DNA from 2 places in the Bradyrhizobium sp. MI1.4 genome. Region 2 is predicted to be linked to the other one. Evidence: predicted binding sites of a transcription regulator. Region 2 holds the regulator's gene; the other holds the start of a gene.
The links. The regulator LexA, encoded in region 2, represses DNA repair genes until DNA is damaged. The targets are predictions, from matches to a motif close to TGTTCNNNNTGTGTTCNG.

Region 1: recA (recombinase RecA) is a predicted target of LexA. The motif match lies at 4,740-4,757, and genes of this name have one in related genera.

Annotation. Positions count from the first base shown of each region.
Region 1 covers NZ_JBVVPP010000010.1:88,041-99,664, reverse strand. Annotated here, with positions in the region: gene gcvP (aminomethyl-transferring glycine dehydrogenase) at 1-1,349, shown strand, start outside; gene AC0L23_RS14415 (hypothetical protein) at 1,483-2,475, opposite strand; gene AC0L23_RS14410 (hypothetical protein) at 2,662-3,471, opposite strand; gene recA (recombinase RecA) at 3,577-4,665, opposite strand; gene AC0L23_RS14400 (hypothetical protein) at 4,924-5,091, shown strand; gene AC0L23_RS14395 (DUF2798 domain-containing protein) at 5,725-5,994, opposite strand; gene AC0L23_RS14390 (hypothetical protein) at 6,287-6,475, shown strand; gene AC0L23_RS14385 (DUF6894 family protein) at 6,698-6,931, shown strand; gene AC0L23_RS14380 (hypothetical protein) at 6,941-7,195, opposite strand; gene AC0L23_RS14375 (hypothetical protein) at 7,302-7,613, opposite strand; gene AC0L23_RS14370 (PaaI family thioesterase) at 7,974-8,438, shown strand; gene AC0L23_RS14365 (HdeA/HdeB family chaperone) at 8,556-8,849, opposite strand; gene AC0L23_RS14360 (PilZ domain-containing protein) at 9,028-9,270, shown strand; gene AC0L23_RS14355 (pyrroloquinoline quinone-dependent dehydrogenase) at 9,317-11,332, opposite strand; gene AC0L23_RS14350 (hypothetical protein) at 11,366-11,599, opposite strand.
Region 2 covers NZ_JBVVPP010000027.1:5,946-17,569, forward strand. Annotated here, with positions in the region: gene AC0L23_RS25055 (glutamine--tRNA ligase/YqeY domain fusion protein) at 1-1,111, shown strand, start outside; gene AC0L23_RS25060 (nuclear transport factor 2 family protein) at 1,131-1,517, shown strand; gene AC0L23_RS25065 (DUF2171 domain-containing protein) at 1,602-1,835, shown strand; gene AC0L23_RS25070 (ComEC/Rec2 family competence protein) at 1,931-4,210, shown strand; gene AC0L23_RS25075 (hypothetical protein) at 4,349-4,783, opposite strand; gene lexA (transcriptional repressor LexA) at 5,277-5,978, opposite strand; gene AC0L23_RS25085 (molybdopterin molybdotransferase MoeA) at 6,155-7,366, opposite strand; gene AC0L23_RS25090 (hypothetical protein) at 7,605-7,796, opposite strand; gene AC0L23_RS25095 (HAD family hydrolase) at 7,963-8,589, opposite strand; gene AC0L23_RS25100 (alpha-hydroxy acid oxidase) at 8,604-9,737, opposite strand; gene AC0L23_RS25105 (S41 family peptidase) at 10,042-11,379, shown strand.

The DNA.
Region 1 (11,624 bases), on a different contig from region 2:
CCATGAAGCTGAACGCGACCACCGAGATGATGCCGCTGACCTGGCCGGAATTCGGCAGCCTGCATCCGTTCGCCCCGCCTGAGCAGGCGAAGGGCTACTACGCGCTGTTCGCGCGGCTGGAAAAATGGCTGTGCGACATCACCGGCTATGACGCGATCTCGCTGCAGCCGAACTCGGGCGCGCAAGGCGAATATGCCGGGCTGCTCGCGATCCGCGGCTATCACGCGGCGCGTGGCGAGACGCATCGCAAGATCTGCCTGATCCCCTCCTCCGCGCACGGCACCAACCCGGCCTCGGCCGCGATGGTCGGCATGGACGTGGTGGTGGTCGCCTGCGAGAAGAACGGCGACGTCGACGTCAATGATCTCCGCGCCAAGGCCGAGAAGCATTCGAACGACCTCGCCGCGGTCATGATCACCTATCCCTCGACCCATGGCGTGTTCGAGGAGCACATCCGCGAGATCTGCGAGATCGTGCATGGCCATGGCGGGCAGGTCTATCTCGACGGCGCCAACCTCAACGCGCAGGTCGGCCTTAGCAGGCCCGGCGATTACGGCGCCGACGTCAGCCATCTCAACCTGCACAAGACCTTCTGCATCCCGCATGGCGGCGGCGGCCCGGGCATGGGCCCGATCGGCGTCAAGGCGCACCTCAAGCCGTTCCTGCCCGGTCATCCGGCGACGGATGGGAAAGCGCCTGTGGGGCCGGTCTCGGCCGCGCCGTTCGGCTCGGCTTCGATCCTCACCATCTCCTACATCTACATCCTGATGATGGGCGGCGAAGGCCTCAAGCGCGCCACCGAGATCGCGATCCTCAACGCCAACTACGTGGCTGCAAGGCTCGATGCGCATTTCCCAGTGCTCTACAAGAACGAGAAAGGCCGCGTCGCGCATGAGTGCATCGTCGATCCCCGCGCGTTGAAGACGACCTCAGGCGTCACCGTCGACGACATCGCCAAGCGCCTGATCGATTACGGCTTCCACGCGCCCACCATGAGCTTTCCGGTGCCGGGCACGCTGATGATCGAGCCGACGGAATCGGAATCCAGGGCGGAGCTCGATCGTTTCTGCGATGCCATGATCGCGATCCGGAAGGAAATCGCCGAGGTCGAGGCCGGCCGCTTCAAGATCGAGGCGTCGCCGCTCCGCCACGCCCCGCACACCGTGCACGACATCGCGGATGACGACTGGAAGCGCGCCTACACCCGCGCCGAGGGCTGCTTCCCCGCGGGCACCTCGCGCACCGACAAATACTGGAGCCCGGTCGGGCGCGTCGACAACGTCTATGGCGACCGCAACCTGGTGTGCTCCTGCCCGCCGGTGAGCGATTACGCGGAGGCGGCGGCGTAACCGTTTTGTAGGGTGGATTAGCCACCGGCTGCGCGAAGCGCAGTCGCTGGCGTAACCCACCACTTCTGTCTCTGGCGAAATGGAAGAGGTGGGCTACACTTCGCTAACCCACCCTCCGGCACGGAACACGCATTTAGGGCGCAACCAACGAGCGGGTCTCGGGGTCCCACCGCCAGAGTCGCTCGTTGGTCAGGTGAGTGCCGCCCCACCAGCGATCAATCCGATTGTGCCGGTGAAAATCCTGGTCGCCTCCCAACACCGCCTTTCCGAACTCGGTCAGCGTCAATTGCGACCGCTCGTACCGATCGAACTGACTTGAATCGTCGTGCATCTCTAGCGAAAACGGACCTTGATCCAGTCCCGACACGGCCGGCCTCTCGCACCGCACAAGGCCGTCAAGCAGCGCTCCAACTTCCCAATAGCCATACACATCCAGCCCGTTGCACTTCTGATGGCCCGGAAAGACATCGAAAGGCTGCATGCCGCCTCGCGCGATGAGCTGGAGTATCCGCGCTTCCGTGGCTCCAAGGCCTGAGGCGGGACGCGGAAGTTCGTTGAGCAGAGCCCTCACGTGAGGGGCGAGTTGTGGCAAACAGCTCAAATTGGTCTTGAAGAGATCCCTCCAACTTTGCGGGGTCGGCGCGCGATAGGCCCGCCATGCACGCTTGGCCGATTTGAGTTGACGAGGTGTGATCGCAACAGCCGGCGGGTAGAGTTCGCTTCGCGGTGGGTCGACATCCCTGACACCCAAGAACAGGGAGCGCACGACAAAGTCGGGATTTGCATCGTGTTGGCGGCCCCAATGATCGAGCAGCCAGAGCAGGATCAATTGCGCATTTGGCTCCGGCCCTCGCCAAAACTCGACCGTGTCATATTCCGCGAGCAGTTCAATCAGTCCTCGATCCTTCACGCCTGATTCCTCGAGACGCCAGGACGGCGTATCGTCGAGCCAGTGAAGCCCGCGGGGCTGTGTCGTACGCGGCGCAAAGAATGCGTCCAGCTCTGCATCGGCTGGCAACGGTCCCCAGACCAGCCGGCGCTCGATGGCAATCACGAGGTCGGCAAGGCCCGCCTGTTCAATAGCACCGGCGATGGACGAGTCGGTCGTGACAATGAGCCGCGTCATGCCGTGGCCTCAAGGCTTCGTCAAAACATTACCGTAACGCCACAGCCGATCATTGGTCAGGTGCGTGCCGCCCCACCAGCGGTCGATCGGATTGTGGCGACTGAAATCTTCCTGATGGGCCAGGACGGCCCCGCCCGAACTCGGTCAACGACAACCGGCTGCGGAGATAGACCTCGTGCCGAGCTCTTAATTTTCGCGATCGATCGTGCGCAGTTCGTCGCCCAACCCGGCCACTACGGGCTTGGGGCCGAGCGCGAGCCCCTCGAGCAACGAACCCAACTCAAATTCTCCGAACACATATGTGCGCCGTTGCGAGCGCAGGTGAAACAACGCATTCGTGTTTGCAACCCCTCTGGCAAGGAGCTCCAGAAATCGCATCTCGGTCGCACCGAGACCCGTGAAAGGCGACGGCAGTTCTGCCAAGAGATCGAGCAAGGCCGGGCGCAGCATCAGCAATGCACTGAGATCCTGGTGAAGGAGATCGACGCACGCCTCAGGGGTCATCGCACGGTAGGCCGACCACGCCAACCGGGCAGTCTCGAACTCCTGGGCCCTAACAGGCACGACACGGATGTGCGGCTCGGACGCAGCGAGATCCTCACCGTGTGCTGTCGTCAGCTCGGATGACACAAGTCGAAGTCGAAGCTTTGGCACCAGCGAGGAGCAGGAGCTGAGGTGGTCCAGCAGGCAGACGAGCTGCAATTGATCCCGGGGAGCCGGGTCGAACCAAAGTTCAACGACGTCATATCGCTCGCAGAAGTCTGCCAGGGACAAGTCTTTGCGGTCCTTGATACCCTTGGGCCAGCGGATGCCCCAATCGGACCAATGATCACCCGGCCCGAGATCCGCCGAACGCGCCGCGAAATAGGCTGCGAGCTTCTCGGGTGAGGGCAGCGGTCCCCACCCAAAGTGAAACGAGGATGAGATGACAAGCTCCGCCAACCCCGATCGTGCGAGCTCGCTCCCGGACGAACTGGTCAAGATCAACCGCTTCATCGCGCCCCCCGAGCACGACCGATCCTAAACGAAACAGGCGCCGAAGACGTCGGCAACTCAACGTCCTCAGCGCCCGCTCCTCGCGAAAAACTTTACTGCTGAAGCTTACTCGTCCGCCGGCTCCTCGCCGTCGGCGTCACGCTCGGGGCTGCCGGCGAGAATCTGCTCGGCGATCAGGCCGGAGTTCTGGCGGATCGAGGTCTCGATCTTGGCGGTGATGTCGGGGTTGGCCTTCAGGAACGCTTTCGAATTCTCGCGGCCCTGGCCAAGACGCTGGCTGTCGTAGGAGAACCATGCGCCGGATTTTTCGACGATGCCGGCCTTGACGCCGAGATCGAGGATCTCGCCCATCTTGGAGACGCCCTCGCCGTACATGATGTCGAACTCGACCTGCTTGAACGGCGGCGCCAGCTTGTTCTTGACGACCTTGACGCGCGTGGTGTTGCCGACCACTTCGTCACGCTCCTTGATCGCGCCGATGCGGCGGATGTCGAGGCGGACGGAAGCATAGAATTTCAGCGCGTTGCCGCCGGTGGTGGTCTCCGGCGAGCCGTACATCACGCCGATCTTCATGCGGATCTGGTTGATGAAGATCACCATCGTATTGGACTTGTTGATGGACGCCGTCAGCTTGCGCAGCGCCTGGCTCATCAGACGCGCCTGCAGACCCGGCAGCGCATCGCCCATCTCGCCCTCGAGCTCGGCCTTCGGCACCAGCGCCGCGACCGAATCGATCACCAGCACGTCGACCGCGCCGGAGCGCACCAGCGTGTCGCAGATTTCCAGCGCCTGCTCGCCGGTGTCCGGCTGGGAGATCAGGAGCTCGTCGATATTGACGCCCAGCTTGCGCGCATAGACCGGGTCGAGCGCGTGCTCGGCGTCGATGAAGGCGCAGATGCCGCCCTTCTTCTGCCCTTCCGCCACCGTGTGCAGTGCCAGCGTGGTCTTGCCCGAGGATTCCGGCCCGTAGATCTCCACAACGCGCCCCTTCGGCAGGCCGCCGATCCCGAGCGCGATATCAAGCCCCAACGAGCCCGAAGAGACCGCCTCGACATCCATCGAACGGTCGTTCTTGCCAAGCTTCATCACCGAGCCCTTGCCGAACTGACGCTCGATCTGGGAGAGCGCGGCGGCGAGAGCTTTACTCTTGTCCATGGAGGATCCTTCGACGATACGCAGGGCAGTGGTGGACATCGGGTCGTGCTCCTTATGACGAGGATTCGCGTGAGGGACAAACGATTGGCGAGGCGGCGCGGCGATAAATGCAATGTACCCTATTTGTTCTAGGTTCGCAATATGTTCTTTTACGATTTTGGCTGCCTGAAGCGCATCAAAGACGGATGCGCTGTGCGCCGTCAGAATTCCGCAATCGTCCGGCACCGAACCTTTCGCGGTCTGCGGCCTTCTCCTGGATAGCTCTTGGACGAGACCGCAACTCTGGGGACTTCAGCCATGACGGACAACACGCATCACTATACGATCCGGCGCACTCCGCTGCTGGAGGCGGCGCGGGAGGAGCTGAGCAAGTTCGAGCGCAAGGAAAACGAGTTCCGCAAGAAAGACCGCGAAGAGCGTGCCGCCGAACTCCGTTTGCCGCTGGACGCGATCAAGGTTCATTAGGCCGCTGGGCCCGCGCTGGCGACGGTGCCGGAGCGGCCGCCCGTTGATCTCAGGGGCACGAGAATCGGGATTCGGATGGCCGTGAAAGGCAAATCCGAGCCGATATGGTATCTAAATACTACCAGTAAGCCATTGATTGGGCGGGGAAATTTGTAGGCACGCTACTGTGCATGGGGTTGTTTTCGCGTTTTTGAAAGGCGCGCACGGGCCTTTCCACCCTCGGAGCCATCTCCCGCACCCAACAGCGCCTACAGCAGAACCAGCAACCCGATGCCGATTACCAGCACGACGAAGCCAGCCGCCGTCGCGGCGGCGAATGACCGCTCTACGTTGTCCATGATGCCACCCCGTTGCCGGCACGCCACGTTTTCCCCCATGGCAGCACCGTCGCCGCGAAATCTCGCCTGCGGTTGTGTCCTGAGTTGTGCGAACGGATGTCGAAATTGGGACCGGTGCGGGGCCAGTCTGCGGCCCCCGCGCTCCGGCTTTTGCTGCCATCATTGGGCCTTGTCAGGCTGTCGTAAGCTGAACCGGCTAGGGTCGCCCGGCTATGGTGTTGCAGCCCAGCACCTCAGCCTCCAATAACCTTCTCCCCGCTTGGTTCTCCCAAGCGGGGTTTTTTCATTCCGATTTTCATGCTGATTTTCTTGCCGGCCGGCCGGTTTGCGAACCGCCCTCCTCCTGCGTCAGCCGCAGCGAGAGGGCGCGGATCGCCGGCGCTGCGAGCAGCACGATCGGCAGCATCGCCGCCCATGCGATCAGCCACGACACCATCCAGTGCGCCAGGAAGTCCAGCGCGTTCCCTGCGGGAAAGCTGGCGATGCCCGCGGCGATCAGCGAGGTCAGTCCGGACTGGATGATTCCGAACACGAAATGAGAATAGCGGCGGGGAATGCCCGGCATGACGCGTCCATGTTGCTTAGCCGCATCGGGCCAAGCAAGGCACATGCCGCCGCGTTCCGGAAGGTGCCCTTACCCATCCCAGGAACTCTGTTCTTGGCCGGAGAACCACGGGCATGAGGTCTCGCGCCGACGCGCGCGGCCGGCGCTTTCGAATTTCGATTTCGTCCGGAGCGCGTGCGTTTGCGCGATAGCCGTGAGCTATCCGGGGCTTACCGACAGGTTTGGCTTTCCCTTGGAATATTATGCCGCCCAGCATGTTCTCAGTGATGGAAGTGAATCGTGGGAGATGGCCATGAATCACAGGGGCATCGAATTCACCGTCGCCAAGACGGCAATTCCCGGCATGTGGCAGTGGCAGTTCCGGATCGGCGAGCAGATCAAGACCGGCAGGACCGAGACCAAGATCGATCTCTTGGCGATCCGACGGGTGCAGCTGCGCATCGATCGGGAGCTGAAGGCGATCGGGCGCAAAACCGCCTGAACGGCCGGGCCGAGATCGTCGGCGGCATGCGCCCCGGCGCGCCGCAGCCGCCATGACTTGAGCGCAGCATGACTTGCGGAGCGCAGCATGGCTTGCAGGGCGCAAGCCGCGCCCATGGGGCTATTCCGTAGCCGCCCGGAATTGATCTGCCGCTGGTTTGGGATTGGACTGCCCGCGATTATGGCCGAGGGACGGAGCCATCAGGCGCGATCGGTGCGAACCATGCCGCTCTACTTCTTTCGAATCCGGAACGGCCGCTATTCCGGCTGTGCCGACCACGCGTCGGAATTTGCCGATCGCGATTTGGCCTGGAAGGAGATGACAAGCGTCTGCGCCGACATGGCCGCCGGCATCGCCCGCAAGCTCCAGGAAAATTCCGAATGGAATATGGAGCTGCTGGACGAGGCCAAGGAGCCCGTATTCCGGATCCGCATCACATCCGAAACCTTCGAATAGGGGCCGGCCTTAATCCGCGCTGGGCAGCCGCCGCATCGTGAATTCGATGTCGCCGCCGGGCAGCTCGCGCCAGGTCTCGACCGCGCTCATATAGCCGGCCTTGGGGTAGCGGGCGAAGAAAGCCTGCGCCCTCTCCCGTGCCGCCGCGCGCGGCAGCGTGAAGGTCTCGCGCAGATAGCCGTCGCCGGCCCTCGGGCCGGGCTTGCCTCCCATTTTTCGCCGGCGCGCCATCCGCTCGGCGAGATCCCGCGGACGATCGGCCATGTTCTGCTCTCCTCGACGCGATACACTCCCGCGCAATGTAGGAAGCAGGCCGATCAAAGAGGAGTCCCGGCCGGAGGCATTCAACCGCCGCCGATCGGGCGGAAGGTCAATTGGCAGTCGTGCCGGACTTCTTCTTCGGCGCACCGGTTGCGGCCGACGCCTTTGGCGCCGCCGACGGCTTCGGCGGGTCGGAGCGCATGCCACCCCAGGGATCGTTGGACGCCTTGGAGTCTGGAATCTTCTTCAGCGTTTCCTTGTAGGCCCTGTCACGCTCGGCCTCCGCGGCCTTCTCCTCGGGGGTCTTGCCAGGCCCCTCCTGCAGCAAATTGAGATTGGGCATTTGCGCATAAGCCGGTCCCGCCAGCACGGTCGGTCCCGCCAGAACAGCCAGCACCGCGGCCATACGGAAAAGCTTCATCATTGACTCCTTGATCATCCATGGCGGCGCGGGTCGCCCGCGCCTTGTCACCCCTGCCACAACCGCAGGGGCCGCTCGGCCCGCTAGAGCCGGTCCGATCTGCACGATTTCGGCGCGTGGAGCCAGTCGTCCCAGATCGGGCCGCACTTGGTGCACCCGTTCAGCAACAGGCCGAGCCCGGCCAGACAAAACACGAGGACATACCTACGCAACATCACCCACCCATACCCACTCCATGGCATCATACCGGACGAAGTCAGGCATTTTCAAGCCGACGGGACCCGCGGCAGACCGGCGACTTTGCCGCGCCGGTCCGCTCGAAATGCCGAACATCCGGCAATACAGGAGGGAACGACAGCAATGCCATCGCAGCCAGAAGCCGAGTTCGGCATCAGTGAGGCCCGACGCATCCTCGGCGAAGTATTTGCGCCCTGGGTCCAGGATCTCAACCTGTCGGTCGAGCGCATCGATCACCTGCCGCCGCCGGACGTGCCGGACTGGCAGCCGGCAGCGCTCCTGCGCATGCCGTTCTCGGAGCGGCTGTGCCGCAACGGTGGTGTGGTCTGCGGCCAGGCGCTGATGGCGCTCGCCGACACCGCGATGGTGATCGCGAACCTCGCCGCCAACCGCGGCTATCGTCCGATGACGACGGTCGACCAGACCACGCATTTCATGCGCGCCGTCTCCTCGTCGGACGTGCTGGCCGACGCCCGCGTGGTGCGACTCGGACGCACCATGAGCTTTGGCCGGGTCACGCTGCTCTCGGCCACCGACAACAAGCCGGTGGCGATGGTGTCGAGCGCGTTCGCGATGCTACCGGGGTGAGCATCATCCGAAAGAAGAAAGCCGCGTGAGCGCAAAGCGCACCGCGGCTCTCAATGGCGTCATGTCGAGACGGGAAGCGCGGTTGTGATCGCGCGCCGTGCCCTCACGCGGCAGAAGTTACTTGCCGAGCACTTCGTCAGCCGCGGTGACAATGCTGACGTTGGGATTTTTTCCGCAATAGCTGCCGAACTGCTTGGCGGTCTCGACGAATACGTCGGTGTCGATGATCGCGTTCTCTTCATCGCCCTTGTACCAGCCGTCCATCCAGGTCAGCACCATCTTGATGGTGTCGTCGCCGCTCTCCAGGAACTGCTTGCAGCTCATGGTCGCGAGATCGAGCTTGGTGGCGTGGGCGGGCATGGACGAGAGCGAGAGCGCTGCGGCGAACAGAAGCGAAAACGTGGTCTTCATCAATATCTCCATCGGCGCGTAGCGCCACAAAGGAACGGCTTGGGGGAAATCCGCGGAGTGACTCCGCTTCGACGTCGTAAACGAAATCTGAAGCGCTGTGCAAGTAGCGCCAGTATTGAGTTTAGTTCAACGTAATTTCTATGCACTACTTCACAAAGATCATTATGGATTAACGCGGATGATCGAGAAGCGTGCTGCGCAGCGTCACCGTGTTTTCAAGGGTGGAAAGATCACCTTTGAAAACAGCGGCATCACGTGCACGGTGCGAAACATGTCGGCGGACGGCGCCGCAATCGACCTCGATGCCCTCGTCACATTGCCGCAATCGTTCACGCTCGCGATCGCGCGCGACAATTTCGTGCGCAAATGCCGCCCTGTCTGGCGTAGCGACAGGCGCATCGGCCTCGCTTTCGTACAGTAGTGCATACGATGTGAACGATCATTCGCATCGCGCGCGCGATGCTGCGTCATGTTCGCGCGATGCGACGTCGGCGACGCCAGCGCAGGCTTGCAACCACGAGCGCGACGATCGCGAGCGCGATCGCCGAGGATGCAGCAAAAAATCGTCCGCCGGGGCGATCGATGGTACGCGACCACAGCGACGGCCCCTCGCCCGGCCTTGCCAGGCGAAACGCAACGACGCTGTCGCCGATCGAGGTGCCTGCCTCGGAATGGCCGCCGGCGCCGATCGCGACATACTGCTCGCCCTTCCAGAGATAGGTCATGGGATTGGCGACGCCGGGCACGGGCAGCCGACCCTGCCACAGCTCCCTGCCGCTGCGCGCATCGAAGGCGCGCAAATAGGCGTCCATCGCTCCGGTGAAGACGAGCCCCCCTGCCGTGACCGCGAGCCCGTTGACGAGCGGCGCACCCCACGGCAGCGGCACGCCGAGCGGGGCGAGATCCTCGGTGGTGCCGACCGTCGAACGCCAGAGGATCTTGCCGGCCTTCAGATCGACCGCGACCATCTCGCCCCAGGGCGGCTTGTTGCAAAGAAGCCCGAGCGGCGACATTGCCACCGCACGCGACATCGCAAACGGCGCACCCGTCTGCTGGCCGAAATCATGACCGGGCGGAGGATCGAACCCGGCCGCCTCCGCCCGCGGAATCAGCTTGATGAGATGAACGGCCCGGCTGGTGTTGGCATAAAGGACCTGGTTGACGGGGTCGAAGGCCGCACTTCCCCAGTTGACGCCGCCGCCGGTGAACGGAAACTCCAGCGTGCCTTGGGTTGAGGGGGGCGTGTACAGGCCCTCGTTGCGTGCCTCCGCAAACTGCTTCTCGCATGCTGAGCGGCGCAGGCCCGGAACGAGCGAGAGCGCATCCTCAGCCGAGATTTTTTGCGACATCAGCTGTGGCACATGCGTCGGGAATGGCTGCGTGGGCGACAGCCGTTCACCTTCCGCGGCCCCCTGCGGGACGCTGCGCTCCTCGACCGGCCATACCGGCTTGCCGGTGTCGCGATCGAGCACGAAGACAAAGCCCTGCTTGGTCGGCTGGATCACGACATCGCGCTGACCATCGCCGGTGTCGATGCGCGTGAGCGTCGGTTGCGCCGGCAGATCGTAATCCCAGACGTCGTGATGCACGGTTTGGAATGCCCATACGAGCTCGCCCGTCTCGATGCGCAGCGCGACCACCGAATTGGCATGTTCGTTGTTGCCCGGCCGCTTGCCGCCCCAGAAATCCGGCGACGGCGAGGACGTCGGCAGGAATACCAGTCCGCGCACCGCGTCGACCGACATCGGCGCCCAGACATTGGCGTGACCGGCTTCGATGCCGTCGCGCTTGAGCGGCTCGAACGTCCAGCGCGGCTGACCGCTACGCGCATCGAACGCACGCACCACACCGCTCGGCGCGTCGACGCGGCGGTTGTCGCCAATCGCGGAGCCGACCACGACGACCCCGCGGCCGACCGCCGGCGGCGAGGTGATCTGGAATTCGCCCGGCCATTCCAGCTTCATGCCAATGTCGGGCCTGACCTCACCGCCCTCGCCGAAGCCGGCACAGGGGATTCCCGTCTTCGCATCGAGCGCGATCAGGCGAACATCGTTGGTGCCCATGAAGATGCGCGATCGACATGCGGCATCTACAGGCGCCTCATCGTCGATCCAGTAAGTGACGCCGCGGCAGACGTAGCGGTTGGCGGGACGCTGGTTCATCGCGATCCTGGGATCGTAGCGCCATTTCTGCGCGCCCGTACCGGGATCGAGCGCGATCACCTCGTTGAAAGGCGAGCAGAAGACCAGGCTGTCCTCGACGAACAGCGGCGTCGCCTGGAATTTGGTTCGCCGCATCACCCCGGGCGGCCGCGCCGCGAGATCGCCCGTGTGGAATTCGAAGGCCCGAACCAGGTTGCCGACATTGTCGGGCGTGATCTCTCGCAATGGCGAGAAGCGCGAGCCACCGGGATCGCCACCCCAGCTCTCCCAGGCGATGCCTGGCCGCGACGAAAACAAGAGGAGCGTGATGAGAGCGGCCAAATAGCAGGAGCGGGTCGCCAAGGCCCGCCTCACCTATTTCGGCTTCTTGCCAGGTTCAGGCGGACGCGCCCCGCTCCACGGATCGTACTTCTCCTTGGACTCGGGAATGCGCTCGAGTGCGGCCTTGTAGGCCTTCTCGTCTACCTTGGGCTTGTTGTCCGCCTTCTGGCCGCCCTCGTTAGGCTGACGCCTGCCACCGCCCATCTGCGCCTGCGCGGAGGCAACCGCCAGCGCAAGCACGGCGGCCGCTATGACCAAAATCCTCATGGGCGCAATCCCCCTCGTCTGGGGT
Region 2 (11,624 bases):
CGACCCCGTGCTGTACCGCATCCTGCATGCGCACCATCCGCGCACCGGGACCAAGTGGAGCATCTATCCAAGCTACGACTATGCCCACGGCCAGTCGGATGCCATCGAAGGCATCACGCACTCGATCTGCACGCTGGAGTTCGAGGACCATCGGCCGCTCTACGACTGGTTCATCGAGAAGCTGCCGGTGCCCTCGAAGCCGCACCAGTACGAATTCGCGCGTCTGAACCTGACCTACACGCTGCTGTCCAAGCGTGTGCTGACCCAGCTCGTCCGCGAGGGCCATGTCGCGGGCTGGGACGACCCGCGCATGCCCACCATGGCGGGCATGCGCCGCCGCGGCGTGCCGCCGGCCGCGCTTCGCGAATTCGTCAAGCGCATCGGCGTTGCGAAAGCCAATAGCGTGGTCGACGTCGGCATGCTGGAATTCTGCATCCGCGAGGAATTGAACCGCACGTCGCAGCGGCGCATGGCGGTGCTTAAGCCGCTCAAGGTCGTGATCGAGAATTATCCCGAGGGGCAGACCGAGGAGCTCGAGGCGATCAACCATCCGGATGATCCCTCCGCCGGCACCCGCAAGATCACGTTCGGTCGTGAGCTCTATATCGAGCAGGACGACTTCATGGAGAACCCGCCGAAAAAGTTCTTCCGTCTGTCGCCGGGTAACGAGGTGCGGCTGCGCTACGCCTATTTCGTCAAGTGCACCGGCGTGATCAAGAACGATGCCGGCGAGGTGGTGGAGCTGCGCTGCACCTACGATCCCGCGACCAAGGGCGGCAACGCGCCCGATGGCCGCAAGGTCAAGGCCACCATGCACTGGCTGCCGGCGGCGACATCCGTGCCCGCGGAAATCCGCATCTACAATCAGCTGTTTGCCAAACCGAGCCCGGACGCCTCGAACTTCGCCGCCGACCTCAATCCGCAGTCACTGGAAATTCTCGCTAATGCCCGCGTCGAGGCATCGGTCGCGGAAAGCAATTCGACCGAGCCGATGCAGTTCGAGCGCCAGGGCTATTTCGTGCGCGACAAGGACTCGACGTCCGACAGACCGGTATTTTCCAGGACTATCGGTCTGCGCGACACGTTCGCGAAGGAAGTTGCCAAAGGCTGAAAAGAGCTGCGAGACCACAATGAGCAACGAAGCCGACGCTATCGTTTCCGGCATCATCGCGAAATGGCGCGCCGGCTTCGCCACGCTCGATGCGGCCGCGCTCTCATCGCTCTATGCGAGGAATGCCTTCTTCTTCGGCTCCAACCCAAAGCTCTACCGGGGCAGGGCCGGCGTCGCAGACTATTTCAACGGCCTGCCGCGCTGGCGCAAGCCGAGCGCGGTGTTTTCCGAGGTGACGGCGGCGCAGGCAGGTCCTGATCTGATCAATATGGCCGCGACCATCTCGTTCGATCTCGCCGGCGAACGCCCCGATTTCTCGGTCAAGATGAGCTGGGTCATCATGCGCGAGGACGGCGAGTGGAAGATCGTCAATCACCATGCTTCGTCGCAGGCGCCGCTGATCTGACGAGCGGGCACACGGCTTCGTCATTCTCGTGAGAGAACGAACGTGCTCCCCGCGCGTTGGGGTGGGTCCAACAAGGAACCCACCATGCAGAACATCGCAGAGCATATGGAAGTGATCGGCGCCGACGGCGTCCACATCGGCACCGTCGACAAGGTCGAAGGCAATCGCATCAAGCTGACCAAGAAGGACAGCGGCGAGGGCAGCCACAAGGGCCATCATCACTTCATCGACAAGGGCCTCGTCGCCGATATCGAGGGCAACAAGGTCAGGCTGTCGGCCAAGGCGGATGTGGCCGTGACGATGGAAGAGGAAAAGTAGCGGCCGCGCCCCTTCGTTCCTGATCCGTACCGCTATCCGCCCACCTGCACGTTCCGGTAGCTTCTGGCTTCGTTGCGTATCATCGAGTGCAGGGAATGGCGGAGCCGGGCCGGTCGGTACGATCGCAGGGGATCGCGGGGACGTGGCCCGCGGGCCGCGCCGCGTCCGCGGGCGGCCTCGCGCCTGCAGGCCTCGACCTCTGGACATCGCTGGCCGAGACCCTCCGCGCCTGGCTGCGCGCCGAGGCGGGCGCCGGGCGGCTGTTGCCGTGGGTGCCCGTCGCGTTTGGCTGCGGCATCGCGCTTTATTTCTCTGCCGATCATGAGCCGGTGCTGTGGGTCGTTGCCACGACCGCCATCGCGCTCCTGCTTGGCGCGGCTCTGTTGCGGCGGAGCCGGCTGTTCGCCCCGGCCATCATGATCGCGGCGGTCGCGGCCGGCTTTGCCGTCGCAACCTGGAAGACGGCGCGCATCGCCCACCCGGTGCTGGCAAGGGCGCTCTATTCGGTGTCGTTGTCGGGCTTCGTCGAGGCTCGCGACATCCGCGAGCGTACCGATCGTTTCGTGCTGCGCGTCACGGCGATGGAGGCGCAGCGCAGCGACGTCAGGCTCGAGCGCGTGCGCCTGTCGGTCCGCAAGGGCACCGCGCCGGAGGTCGGTAGCTTCGTTCAGCTGAAGGCACGGCTGATGCCGCCACTCGCGCCGGTGCGGCCCGGCAGCTACGACTTTTCGCGTGACATGTTCTTCCAGGGCATCGGCGCCTCCGGCTTCGCGATGGGCGCCATCACGGTGGCGTCGCCGCCTGAGACCGGCGGCTTACGGCTGCGTTACGCGGCCTTCATGCAAGGCCTGCGCGATGCGATCGATGCCCGCATCCGGGCGACGCTCGACGGCGACAATCGGGCGATCGCGACCGCGCTGCTCACCGGGCGGCGCGATGCGATCACCACGCCCGTCAACGATGCGATGTTCATCTCCGGCCTCGGCCACGTGCTCTCGATCTCCGGTTATCACATGGCCGTCGTTGCCGGCGTCGTGTTCTTCGCGGTGCGCGCGCTGCTCGCTCTGATCCCCGGATTGGCGGCCGGCTTCGCCATCAAGAAATGGTCGGCCGCCGCCGCGCTGGTCGCCGCTGCGTTCTACCTGCTGCTGTCGGGCGCGGAGGTCGCCACGCAAAGGTCGTTCTTCATGACGGCGGTGGTGCTGATCGCGGTGATGGTCGATCGCCGCGCCATCACCTTCCGCACGCTTGCTGTGGCTGCGCTGATCGTGCTGGCGGTCGCGCCGGAAGCGCTGGTGCATCCGAGTTTTCAGATGTCGTTTGCGGCAACGCTCGGCTTGGTCGCACTGGTGCAGATCGGCATGCCCAATTTGTTTGCCTCGCCGGACAATTCGGCGACTGCGCGCATTGCGATGTGGGGTGGGCGCGAGATTGCGATGCTGTTCATGGCTTCGCTGATTGCGGGACTTGCGACGACGCCCTATGCCGCCTTTCATTTCCACCGTGTCACGCCGTTCGGCGTGCTCGCCAATCTCGGCGCGATGCCGGTGGTCTCTGCGCTGGTGATGCCGGCGGGGCTGTTGGGGCTGCTTGCTGCGCCGTTCGGGCTGGACAGCGTGTTCTGGTGGCTGATGGGGATTGGCATCGAGTGGATGGTCGCGGTCTCGCGCTGGGTCGCGGCCTTGCCGGGCGCGGTGGGCCGCATCCCGGCGTTCGGGATCGCGCCGCTGATCGCGGCGAGCCTGGGAATCATTGTGCTCGGCTTGTTGCGCACGCCGCTGCGCTGGTCCGGCGCCCTGGTGCTGCTGGCAGCGATCCTCTGGGGACTGTCGGCGCGGCAGCCCGACATTCTGATTGCCGGGGATGGCGCCAGCGTCGCGGTGCGGGGCAGGGACGGATATCTGCACCTGATCAGGACGAACAAGGACAGCTTTCTGCTCAAGGAATGGCTCGCTGCCGACGCCGATCCGCGCGATGCGGGCAGAGCCTCGCTTGCCGATGGCGTGTCCTGCGACGAATCCGGCTGCGTGACGCCACTGGCCGACGGGAGGCTGGTCGCGCTGGCACTGCGCGTCGACGCTCTCGCGGACGATTGCAGTCGGGCCGCGCTGGTGGTGACGACTCGTCCCGCACCGCCTGATTGCGCGGCGATGGTGGTCGATCGGCAGCGGCTCGCCAGCCAGAGCGCGCTGGCGCTGACGCAGCGTGGTGACGGTTTTGTGGTTCAGGCAGTGAGGGCGAGAGGCACGAGCCGCCCCTGGTTGCCGGCCGGCGCCGGCGAGGGTGATTTCGACGGCAGCCTCGCGCCAAAGTCGACCGCGCCTCGCATCAAGGACGCAACGCCGGCGGACACCGACCTGCAAGCCGACGATTGATCTGATGGTGCGGAGCAACGCAGTGGTTCGGTGCGTCCGTTCGGATTAGCGGGGTGCAAACCACACCATCTCGCCGGCCACGGCCGGCGATGGCGATTTAATCCTGACCTCCGACTTCGTAGCCGGAGGGCGGCTCTGTCAGCCGATCGGCAGGTGCGTGACGGTCGGCTGCCTGTCGGCGGTGATCTGCGCCTTGTGCTCGCGCTCGGTGACCGACTGAGTCACCGGCAGTTGCAGCACCGTCGCGCGCTGGCCTTCGACGAGCTGCGTCACCAGCACGTATTTGCCGTCGGGGAATTCGATCGCATCATGATGGCGGTCGGGAACGTGCGGATCGATCTTGCCGAACTTGCCCACGCGGGAATTGATGGTGCGCGTCCAGATCCAGCGATTGTCGTAGCGGACGTCGTCGGCGAAGGCGAGCTCCGTCCCCGGCAGCAGGCAGACGGCAACAGACGGATCGGCTGCAGAGGCGAAGCCGCGCGTCGAGGTGCCGCGGAAGCTTGTCGTGACGATCGTCTCGCCGACTTCGGCGGGGCGCGACGCGACGGCATGTAGGCTGTAGTCACACATCGGGTGCTCCTCATGCTGGGATAGCAACCCGCGTCTCTTATCGAGGCGCAGGCCTCTATCAGAGTGGAAGCACGAACGCTCTGCTTGGTTGTGGGCAAATCTGCGGCTGGCTTCCGCAAGCCGCGATCACATTATCTTTCCCGAATTCAATAGGAACAAAGCTCGCCGCGATGCATTCGGGAGGCGCGTACGCGAACATTGCCAACTTGGCTGCAACGGCCGAACTTGACCGCTGGTCGCTGTTTCCTCGAACAACCGAGCCGCGAAGCGGTGCTGCTTGAAGCGGTGCTGCTTCGTCGGCGTGGCGAGGAGCCAGCGTTGGAGGAGGGGCCGGATAGTCTGTGCAGAACCAGAAAGGCTATCCAGCCGGAGCGGACGATGATCCGCTCCAATCTCTGACCGGCGATGTCGATCGGAAGCGCGCGAGGCGCCAAGCACCTCCGGCATGAAGTGCTTCCGATATGAAGTACTGCCGATAGAAAGACTCCCGGTATCAGTACTTCCGGTAAAGCCCGATCAGCTTGCCCTGAATCTTCACCCGGTTGGGCGGCAGGATGCGGACCTCATAGGCCGCGTTGGCGGGCTCGAGCGCGATCGAGGCGCCGCGACGGCGGAAGCGCTTCAGTGTCGCTTCCTCGTCGTCGATCAGCGCCACCACGATGTCGCCGGTATCGGCGCTCTCGTTGCGCTGGATCAGGGCCATGTCGCCGTCGAGAATGCCGGCTTCGACCATCGAGTCGCCGCGCACTTCCAGCGCGTAATGCTCGCCCGAGCCGAGCATGTCAGGCGGTACGCTGATAGTATGGCTGCGGGTCTGCAACGCCTCGATCGGCGTGCCGGCCGCGATGCGGCCCATCACCGGCACCGCGACGGGACGTTCGCCCTCGTCAGCGGGCAGGCTCGCGCTCGCACGCACCTTGCCGAGATTGCCCTCGATGACGCTCGGCGTGAAGCCGCGGCGGCTGCCAGCGGCTGCCTGGAGCTCCGGCAGCTTGATGACTTCAATCGCACGGGCGCGGTTGGGCAGGCGTCGGATGAAGCCACGCTCCTCGAGCGCCGTGATCAGGCGATGGATGCCCGACTTCGAGCGCAGATCGAGCGCATCCTTCATCTCGTCGAAGGAGGGCGGCACGCCGCTTTCCTTCAGACGTTCACTGATGAACCGCAGAAGCTCGTATTGTTTGCGCGTTAACATCTCGACCAAAGTCCCCCGGTTGATGTCGTCCGATTCCGAGACGCTGAATTCGGCCATAAGCCGCTGCATGCTCGAAACAAATCATGAACAGACACTATATGTTCGATACATGTTCCGCAACTGCTTAATTTACCGTGAACAGAGCAAAGTGCGCGGAACGCGCGTTGCGGGGGCGCTCAGACGGGGAGCCGCAACACTTCGCAAGCCGTGCCGGCTTCGGCCTTCGGCGCGAATGGTGCGCGGACGAGAAGTACCTGTGCTGCAGCGAGATTCGCAAGCAGCGAAGAGTCCTGATGATTGACGGGAACAACGACGCGTGTGCCATCGTCACGCTCCTCAAGATGCGCGCGCAGATAGTCCTCGCGCTGGTCGTTGGCGCCGACGTCGCGGCCGAGCACGGCGCGTTCACGGCGATGGTGAATCACTGAACGGCCCGACAGGGCGCGAATCAGCGGCACCATGAACAGGAAAGCGCACACGTAGGACGATACGGGATTGCCCGGCAGGCCGATCACACCCATTGCGCCGAGTCGCCCGTGCATCATCGGCTTGCCTGGCCGCATCGCGATCTTCCAGAACGCCATCGCGATGCCTTCGTCCCGCAGTGCCTGCTGGACCAGATCGTGGTCGCCGACCGATGCGCCGCCGGTCGTGATCAGGACGTCGGCGCCGCTCTCGCGGGCGCGGCGGATGCCGGCGGTGGTGGCCTCGAGCGTGTCGGCGGCAATACCGAGGTCGATGGTCTCGGCGCCCTCGCTGCGGGCGAGCGCGTGCAGGGCGTAGCCGTTGGAATAGACGATCTGGCCGTGGCCGGGCGTGGTGCCCGGCATCACCAGCTCGTCGCCGGTGGCGAGAATCGCGACCTTCGGACGCCTGACAACGGCAAGGTGCGGATGATTCATCCCGGCGGCGAGCGCGAGGTCTCGCTCGGTCAGACGGCTTCCCTTGCGCAGGAGCACGTCGCCCTCGCGGAAATCGACGCCGGCGGGGCGGATGTGCCGGCCGGCGATCGCGGCTTCCTTGATCGTGATGCGCTTGCCGGCGGCGACCGTGTCCTCCTGGATCACGACGGCGTCCGCGCCAAAGGGAACGACGCCGCCGGTGAAGATCCGCACGGCCTCGCCGGCTCCGACCGTCCCCTCGAACGGTCGGCCCGCTGCGACTTCGCCGATGACGGTGAGCTCCGAATCGATCGTCGCGGCATCGGCCGCGCGCACCGCGTAGCCGTCCATCGCCGACATCGCTTGCGGCGGCTGCGTGCGCCGCGCCACGACGTCACGCGCGAGCACGCGATGGTAGGCCTCGTCGAGGGAAATCATTTCTTCCGGCAGCGGCTCTGCACCCGCCAGCACCGCGGCAAGCGCGTCAGAAACCGGCATCAAGGCCACGGCGAAAACTCCTGCTCGGCACGTTCGGGCGAATGTTCCGCACGTCTTCTAGCCGAGCGCAGGCGCAGAGGCAAAAGCGGCTGAGCAGGCACAGTCATCCCGCCCCTTCACATTGTTCCGGAAGGCAGGATCAAGCGCGTCGCGGCATGATCCGAAGGAGGTCACAGATCGGCAGGAGAGTGGTCATGGAAGCGACGAAAATCATGGCAAGGCGAGAACGCGCCATGGCCTGAATCGATCAGCTCCCTGCCTGCCCGGGAGTTACGTCGGGCGCCTTGGATCCCTGATCCTTGTCGGGCAGCGGGTCGGCTTGGGATTTCAGGTCGGCGGCCTTGCTCACAAGCTTGGCGGAAAGGTCCGAATCTGAAGTTGTCCTCGCGAATTCAAGAAGAAGAGAGGCCTGCTTGGTGAGGTAGGTTTTGCCCAGCACGATGATGCATCCGTCCGTAGAAGTCCCAACGGACTCTAAGAGTCCGGAAGGCGGTATTCCGTTCCCGGAACTCTGTATAAAAATGCACAAAGTGATCCGGTTCCTCAATTTTTCAAAATTGGTCCGTCGGGCCGTGCCGTCGTGGGTTTCGCGACAACGGACGTCGTCAAATGCCCAATGCCTTCAATGCGTTCCCGACGTCACGCGGCGAGGTCACATGCACCGTCATCAAGCCGCGCGCGCGCGCTCCCTCGATGTTTTCGGCAAGATCGTCGAAGAACACGATGCGCCCGGCGGGCACGCCGATCGCCGCAACGACGTGGTCGAAGGCCTCCGCATCCGGTTTGCGCAGGCCGATGCTGGACGACAAATACAGCTCGCGGAAATGGCCGAGGAGGTCGGCATATTCCCTCGAGAAATGGTCCACGTGCGGCCGGTTGGTGTTGGAGAAAGCATAGAGCGGCATCTGTTTCGCTGCGCGCGGCAGCAGCTCGGCGATGTCAGGCATTTCGCCGGCGAAAATCGCGTTCCAGCCTTCCAGGAATTGCGCGTCCGAAATGCCGATTCCGAGCGAGGCTCGCAATGAGGCGAAATAGTCCTCATCGCTGATCTTCCCCATCTCGTGCAACCGATAGGCTTCGCTGTCCCGCACATAGCGCGCGACGATGGCTTCGGGCTTGCAGCCGGCATGTCCCGCCCAGCAGGCGATCGCCTTGGAGAAATCGATATCGAGCACGACGCGGCCGAGATCGAACAGGAGCGCATCCGCGCTGCCGGGAGAGAGCGATGTCACCTGCGTCCTTTCACTCAGTATCGATACGGCTCGTGGTCGAACAGCGGAAACGCGCTGAACACACTCGGCGCGTTGGTTGCGGTCGCCTGGTGCAGGCAGGATTTGTTGACCTCGGCGAACGAGGTCGCACCCAAGAGGCCGAGGCAGCGCAGCACTTCGTCCTCGAGCAGTTCCAGCATGCGCGCCACGCCGGCTTCGCCGGCCGCCGCCAGCGCCCAGCATTGCAGCCGGCCGATGCCGACGAGGTCGGCGCCCGCCGCGATCGCCTTGACGATGTCGGTGCCGCGACAGACACCGCCATCGACCATGATCTTGGCGCGGCCGTTCACGGCGTCGACGATCTCGGGCAGCACGTGCATGGCGCCGCGACCGTGATCGAGCTGACGGCCGCCATGGTTGGAGACGTAGATCCATTCGACGCCGTGATCGATCGCGATCAGCGCGTCCTCTGGCGTCGCGATGCCCTTGAGGATCAGCGGGATCTTGAACTTGTCCTTGATCATCTTCACCGTCCGCCACTCCAGACCCTTCTGGTAATCGCCCCCGGTGGCGCGCAAGCGGCTCTCGCGAACGTAGCGCTTGGCGATGTCACGTTCGCGGCGGCTGTAGTGGGCGGTGTCGACGGTCAGGCAGAAGGCGGCGTAGGCGTTCTTCTCGGCCCGGCTGACGACGTCGGCGACGAAGGCGTCATCGCCGCGCACATAGAGCTGGTAGAGCCGCAGCGCGTCGGACGCAGCTTCGGCGGTCTTTTCTAGGCCGGGCTCGGACACCGAACTGAGCATGTGCGCCGCACCGAAAGTGCCGCAGGCGCGTGCCACGCTCGCCGCACCATCCGGATCGAAGATCTCGAGCGCGCCGACCGGGGCGAGGACCACGGGCAGGCGCATCTTGCGGCCGAACTGTTCGACCGAACCTGTAACCTTGCGAACATCGCGCAGCACGCGCGGGCGGAAAGCGATCTCGTCCAGCGCCATGCGGTTGCGACGCATCGTGGTCTCGGTCTCGGCCGCGCCGACGATATAGTCCCATGCATTCTGGTTGAGGTTGGCGCGGGCTTTCCGGATGAATTCATGCAGATTCTGGAACGGCTCGGTGCTGGCGCCGAGCTCGACGTTCCTTTCCGGTTGGATGCGGGGTGCTTCGTTCATTGTTATCCTCCCGAGAATTTGAAGCCTTCCCTGATCGCCTAACCCGTCCGGGGCGCCAAAACCATCCTAAAATGGCATGGCTGCGAGGCGCGGGCCGGCCGGCCGACCCCCGTTGCGCACGAACCGGTCCTGCAACGTTGCCGAAAGTTTAGGTCCGGACCAACCGATTTTTACGGTGTACCCGCCGGCGTGGCATCCCGGCCTTGAAGAAACCAGAATGGTATTGTGAGAAGCAGGCTGGATCGCCATTTGCATGGCGGCTCCCAGCCCCACCGAACCGCGAAGCAAAAAGGCCAGCCTATCCATGCGGAAAACCCTGCTGTTTCCACTGGGCGCGCTCACCGGAGCGTGTCTGACCCTTTTGGTAGCCAGTCCGCACGGCGGCGTATGGGCGGCACGGGCGGCAGCGAGCGCGGATGACGCCTATTCCAAGCTCAATCTGTTCGGCGAAGTGTTCGAGCGGGTGAAGGCGAGCTATGTCGAGAAGCCTGACAATGCCAAGCTGATCGAAGGCGCGATCACCGGCATGGTGACCTCGCTCGATCCGCACTCGCGCTACATGAACGACAAGGCCTGGACCGAGATGCAGGAGACCACCTCCGGCGAGTTCGGCGGGCTCGGCATCGAGGTCACGATGGAGGAGGGGCTGGTCAAGGTCGTCTCGCCGATCGACGACACGCCGGCATCCAAGGCCGGCATCATGTCGGGCGACCTCATCAGCAAGATCGACGGCGATGCCGTGCAGGGCATGACGCTCGAGCAGGCCGTCAACAAGATGAAGGGGCCGGTCGAGACCCAGACCAAGCTCACGATCGTGCGCAAGGGCGCCGACGCCCCGCTCGACGTCGCGATCAAGCGCGAGATCATCCATGTGCGTCCCGTGCGCTTCCACGTCGAGAACGGGGATATCGGCTATATCCGCGTCACCTCGTTCAACGAGCAGACCACCGATGGCCTGAAGAAGGCGATCGCATCGATCACCAAGGAGGTTCCGCCGGAGAAGCTGGTGGGCTACGTGATGGACCTGCGCAACAATCCGGGCGGATTGCTCGACCAGGCCGTGTCGGTGTCGAGCGCGTTCCTGCAGCGTGGCGAGGTCGTCTCGACCCGCGGCCGCAATCCGGAAGAGACCCAGCGCTTTACCGCCCATGGTGGCGACCTCACCAAGGGCAAGCCGCTGGTGGTTCTCGTCAACGGCGGCTCCGCCTCAGCCTCGGAGATCGTGGCCGGCGCGCTGCATGACCACAAGCGCGCGACGCTGATCGGCACGCGCTCGTTCGGCAAGGGCTCGGTGCAGACCATCATTCCGCTCGGCACCGGCAACGGCGCGCTGGCGCTGACCACGGCGCGCTACTACACGCCCTCGGGCCGCTCGATCCAGGCCCAGGGCATCGCGCCCGACATCGAGATCCTCCAAGACGTGCCGCCCGAGCTGAAGGGCCGGATGGACACCATGGCGGAGTCCCAGATGCGCGGTCATCTCCAGGCAGCCGACGGCACCGAGCAGACCGGATCGCAGTCCTATGTCCCACCGGAAGCGAAAGACGACAAGGCCCTGCATACGGCCTACGACTTCCTGCACGGCCAAACCGCGAATGCGGTCGCCGCCAAGCCGGCGTCGAAGGCTGCGGTGCCGAACTAGGCGCTCGCGACGGTAAGGTGTTGATCGCCCGAGAGCGGATAGCCGTTCCCGGGCGAACTTGTTTCGGGACGCTGTGTCAGCTCGGGTTCATGGCCGCGAAGGTGGCCTCGTTGCAGCCATCGCGCTCGGCCCAGCGGCGGGCGCGGTCGCGCTCGACCAGACCTCGCCGCCGGGATGAACCCGCAACTCCAGCAATTGCATGACCTCCGCGACACCTGCGTCGTGTGTATCGAGGAGAGCTTCTG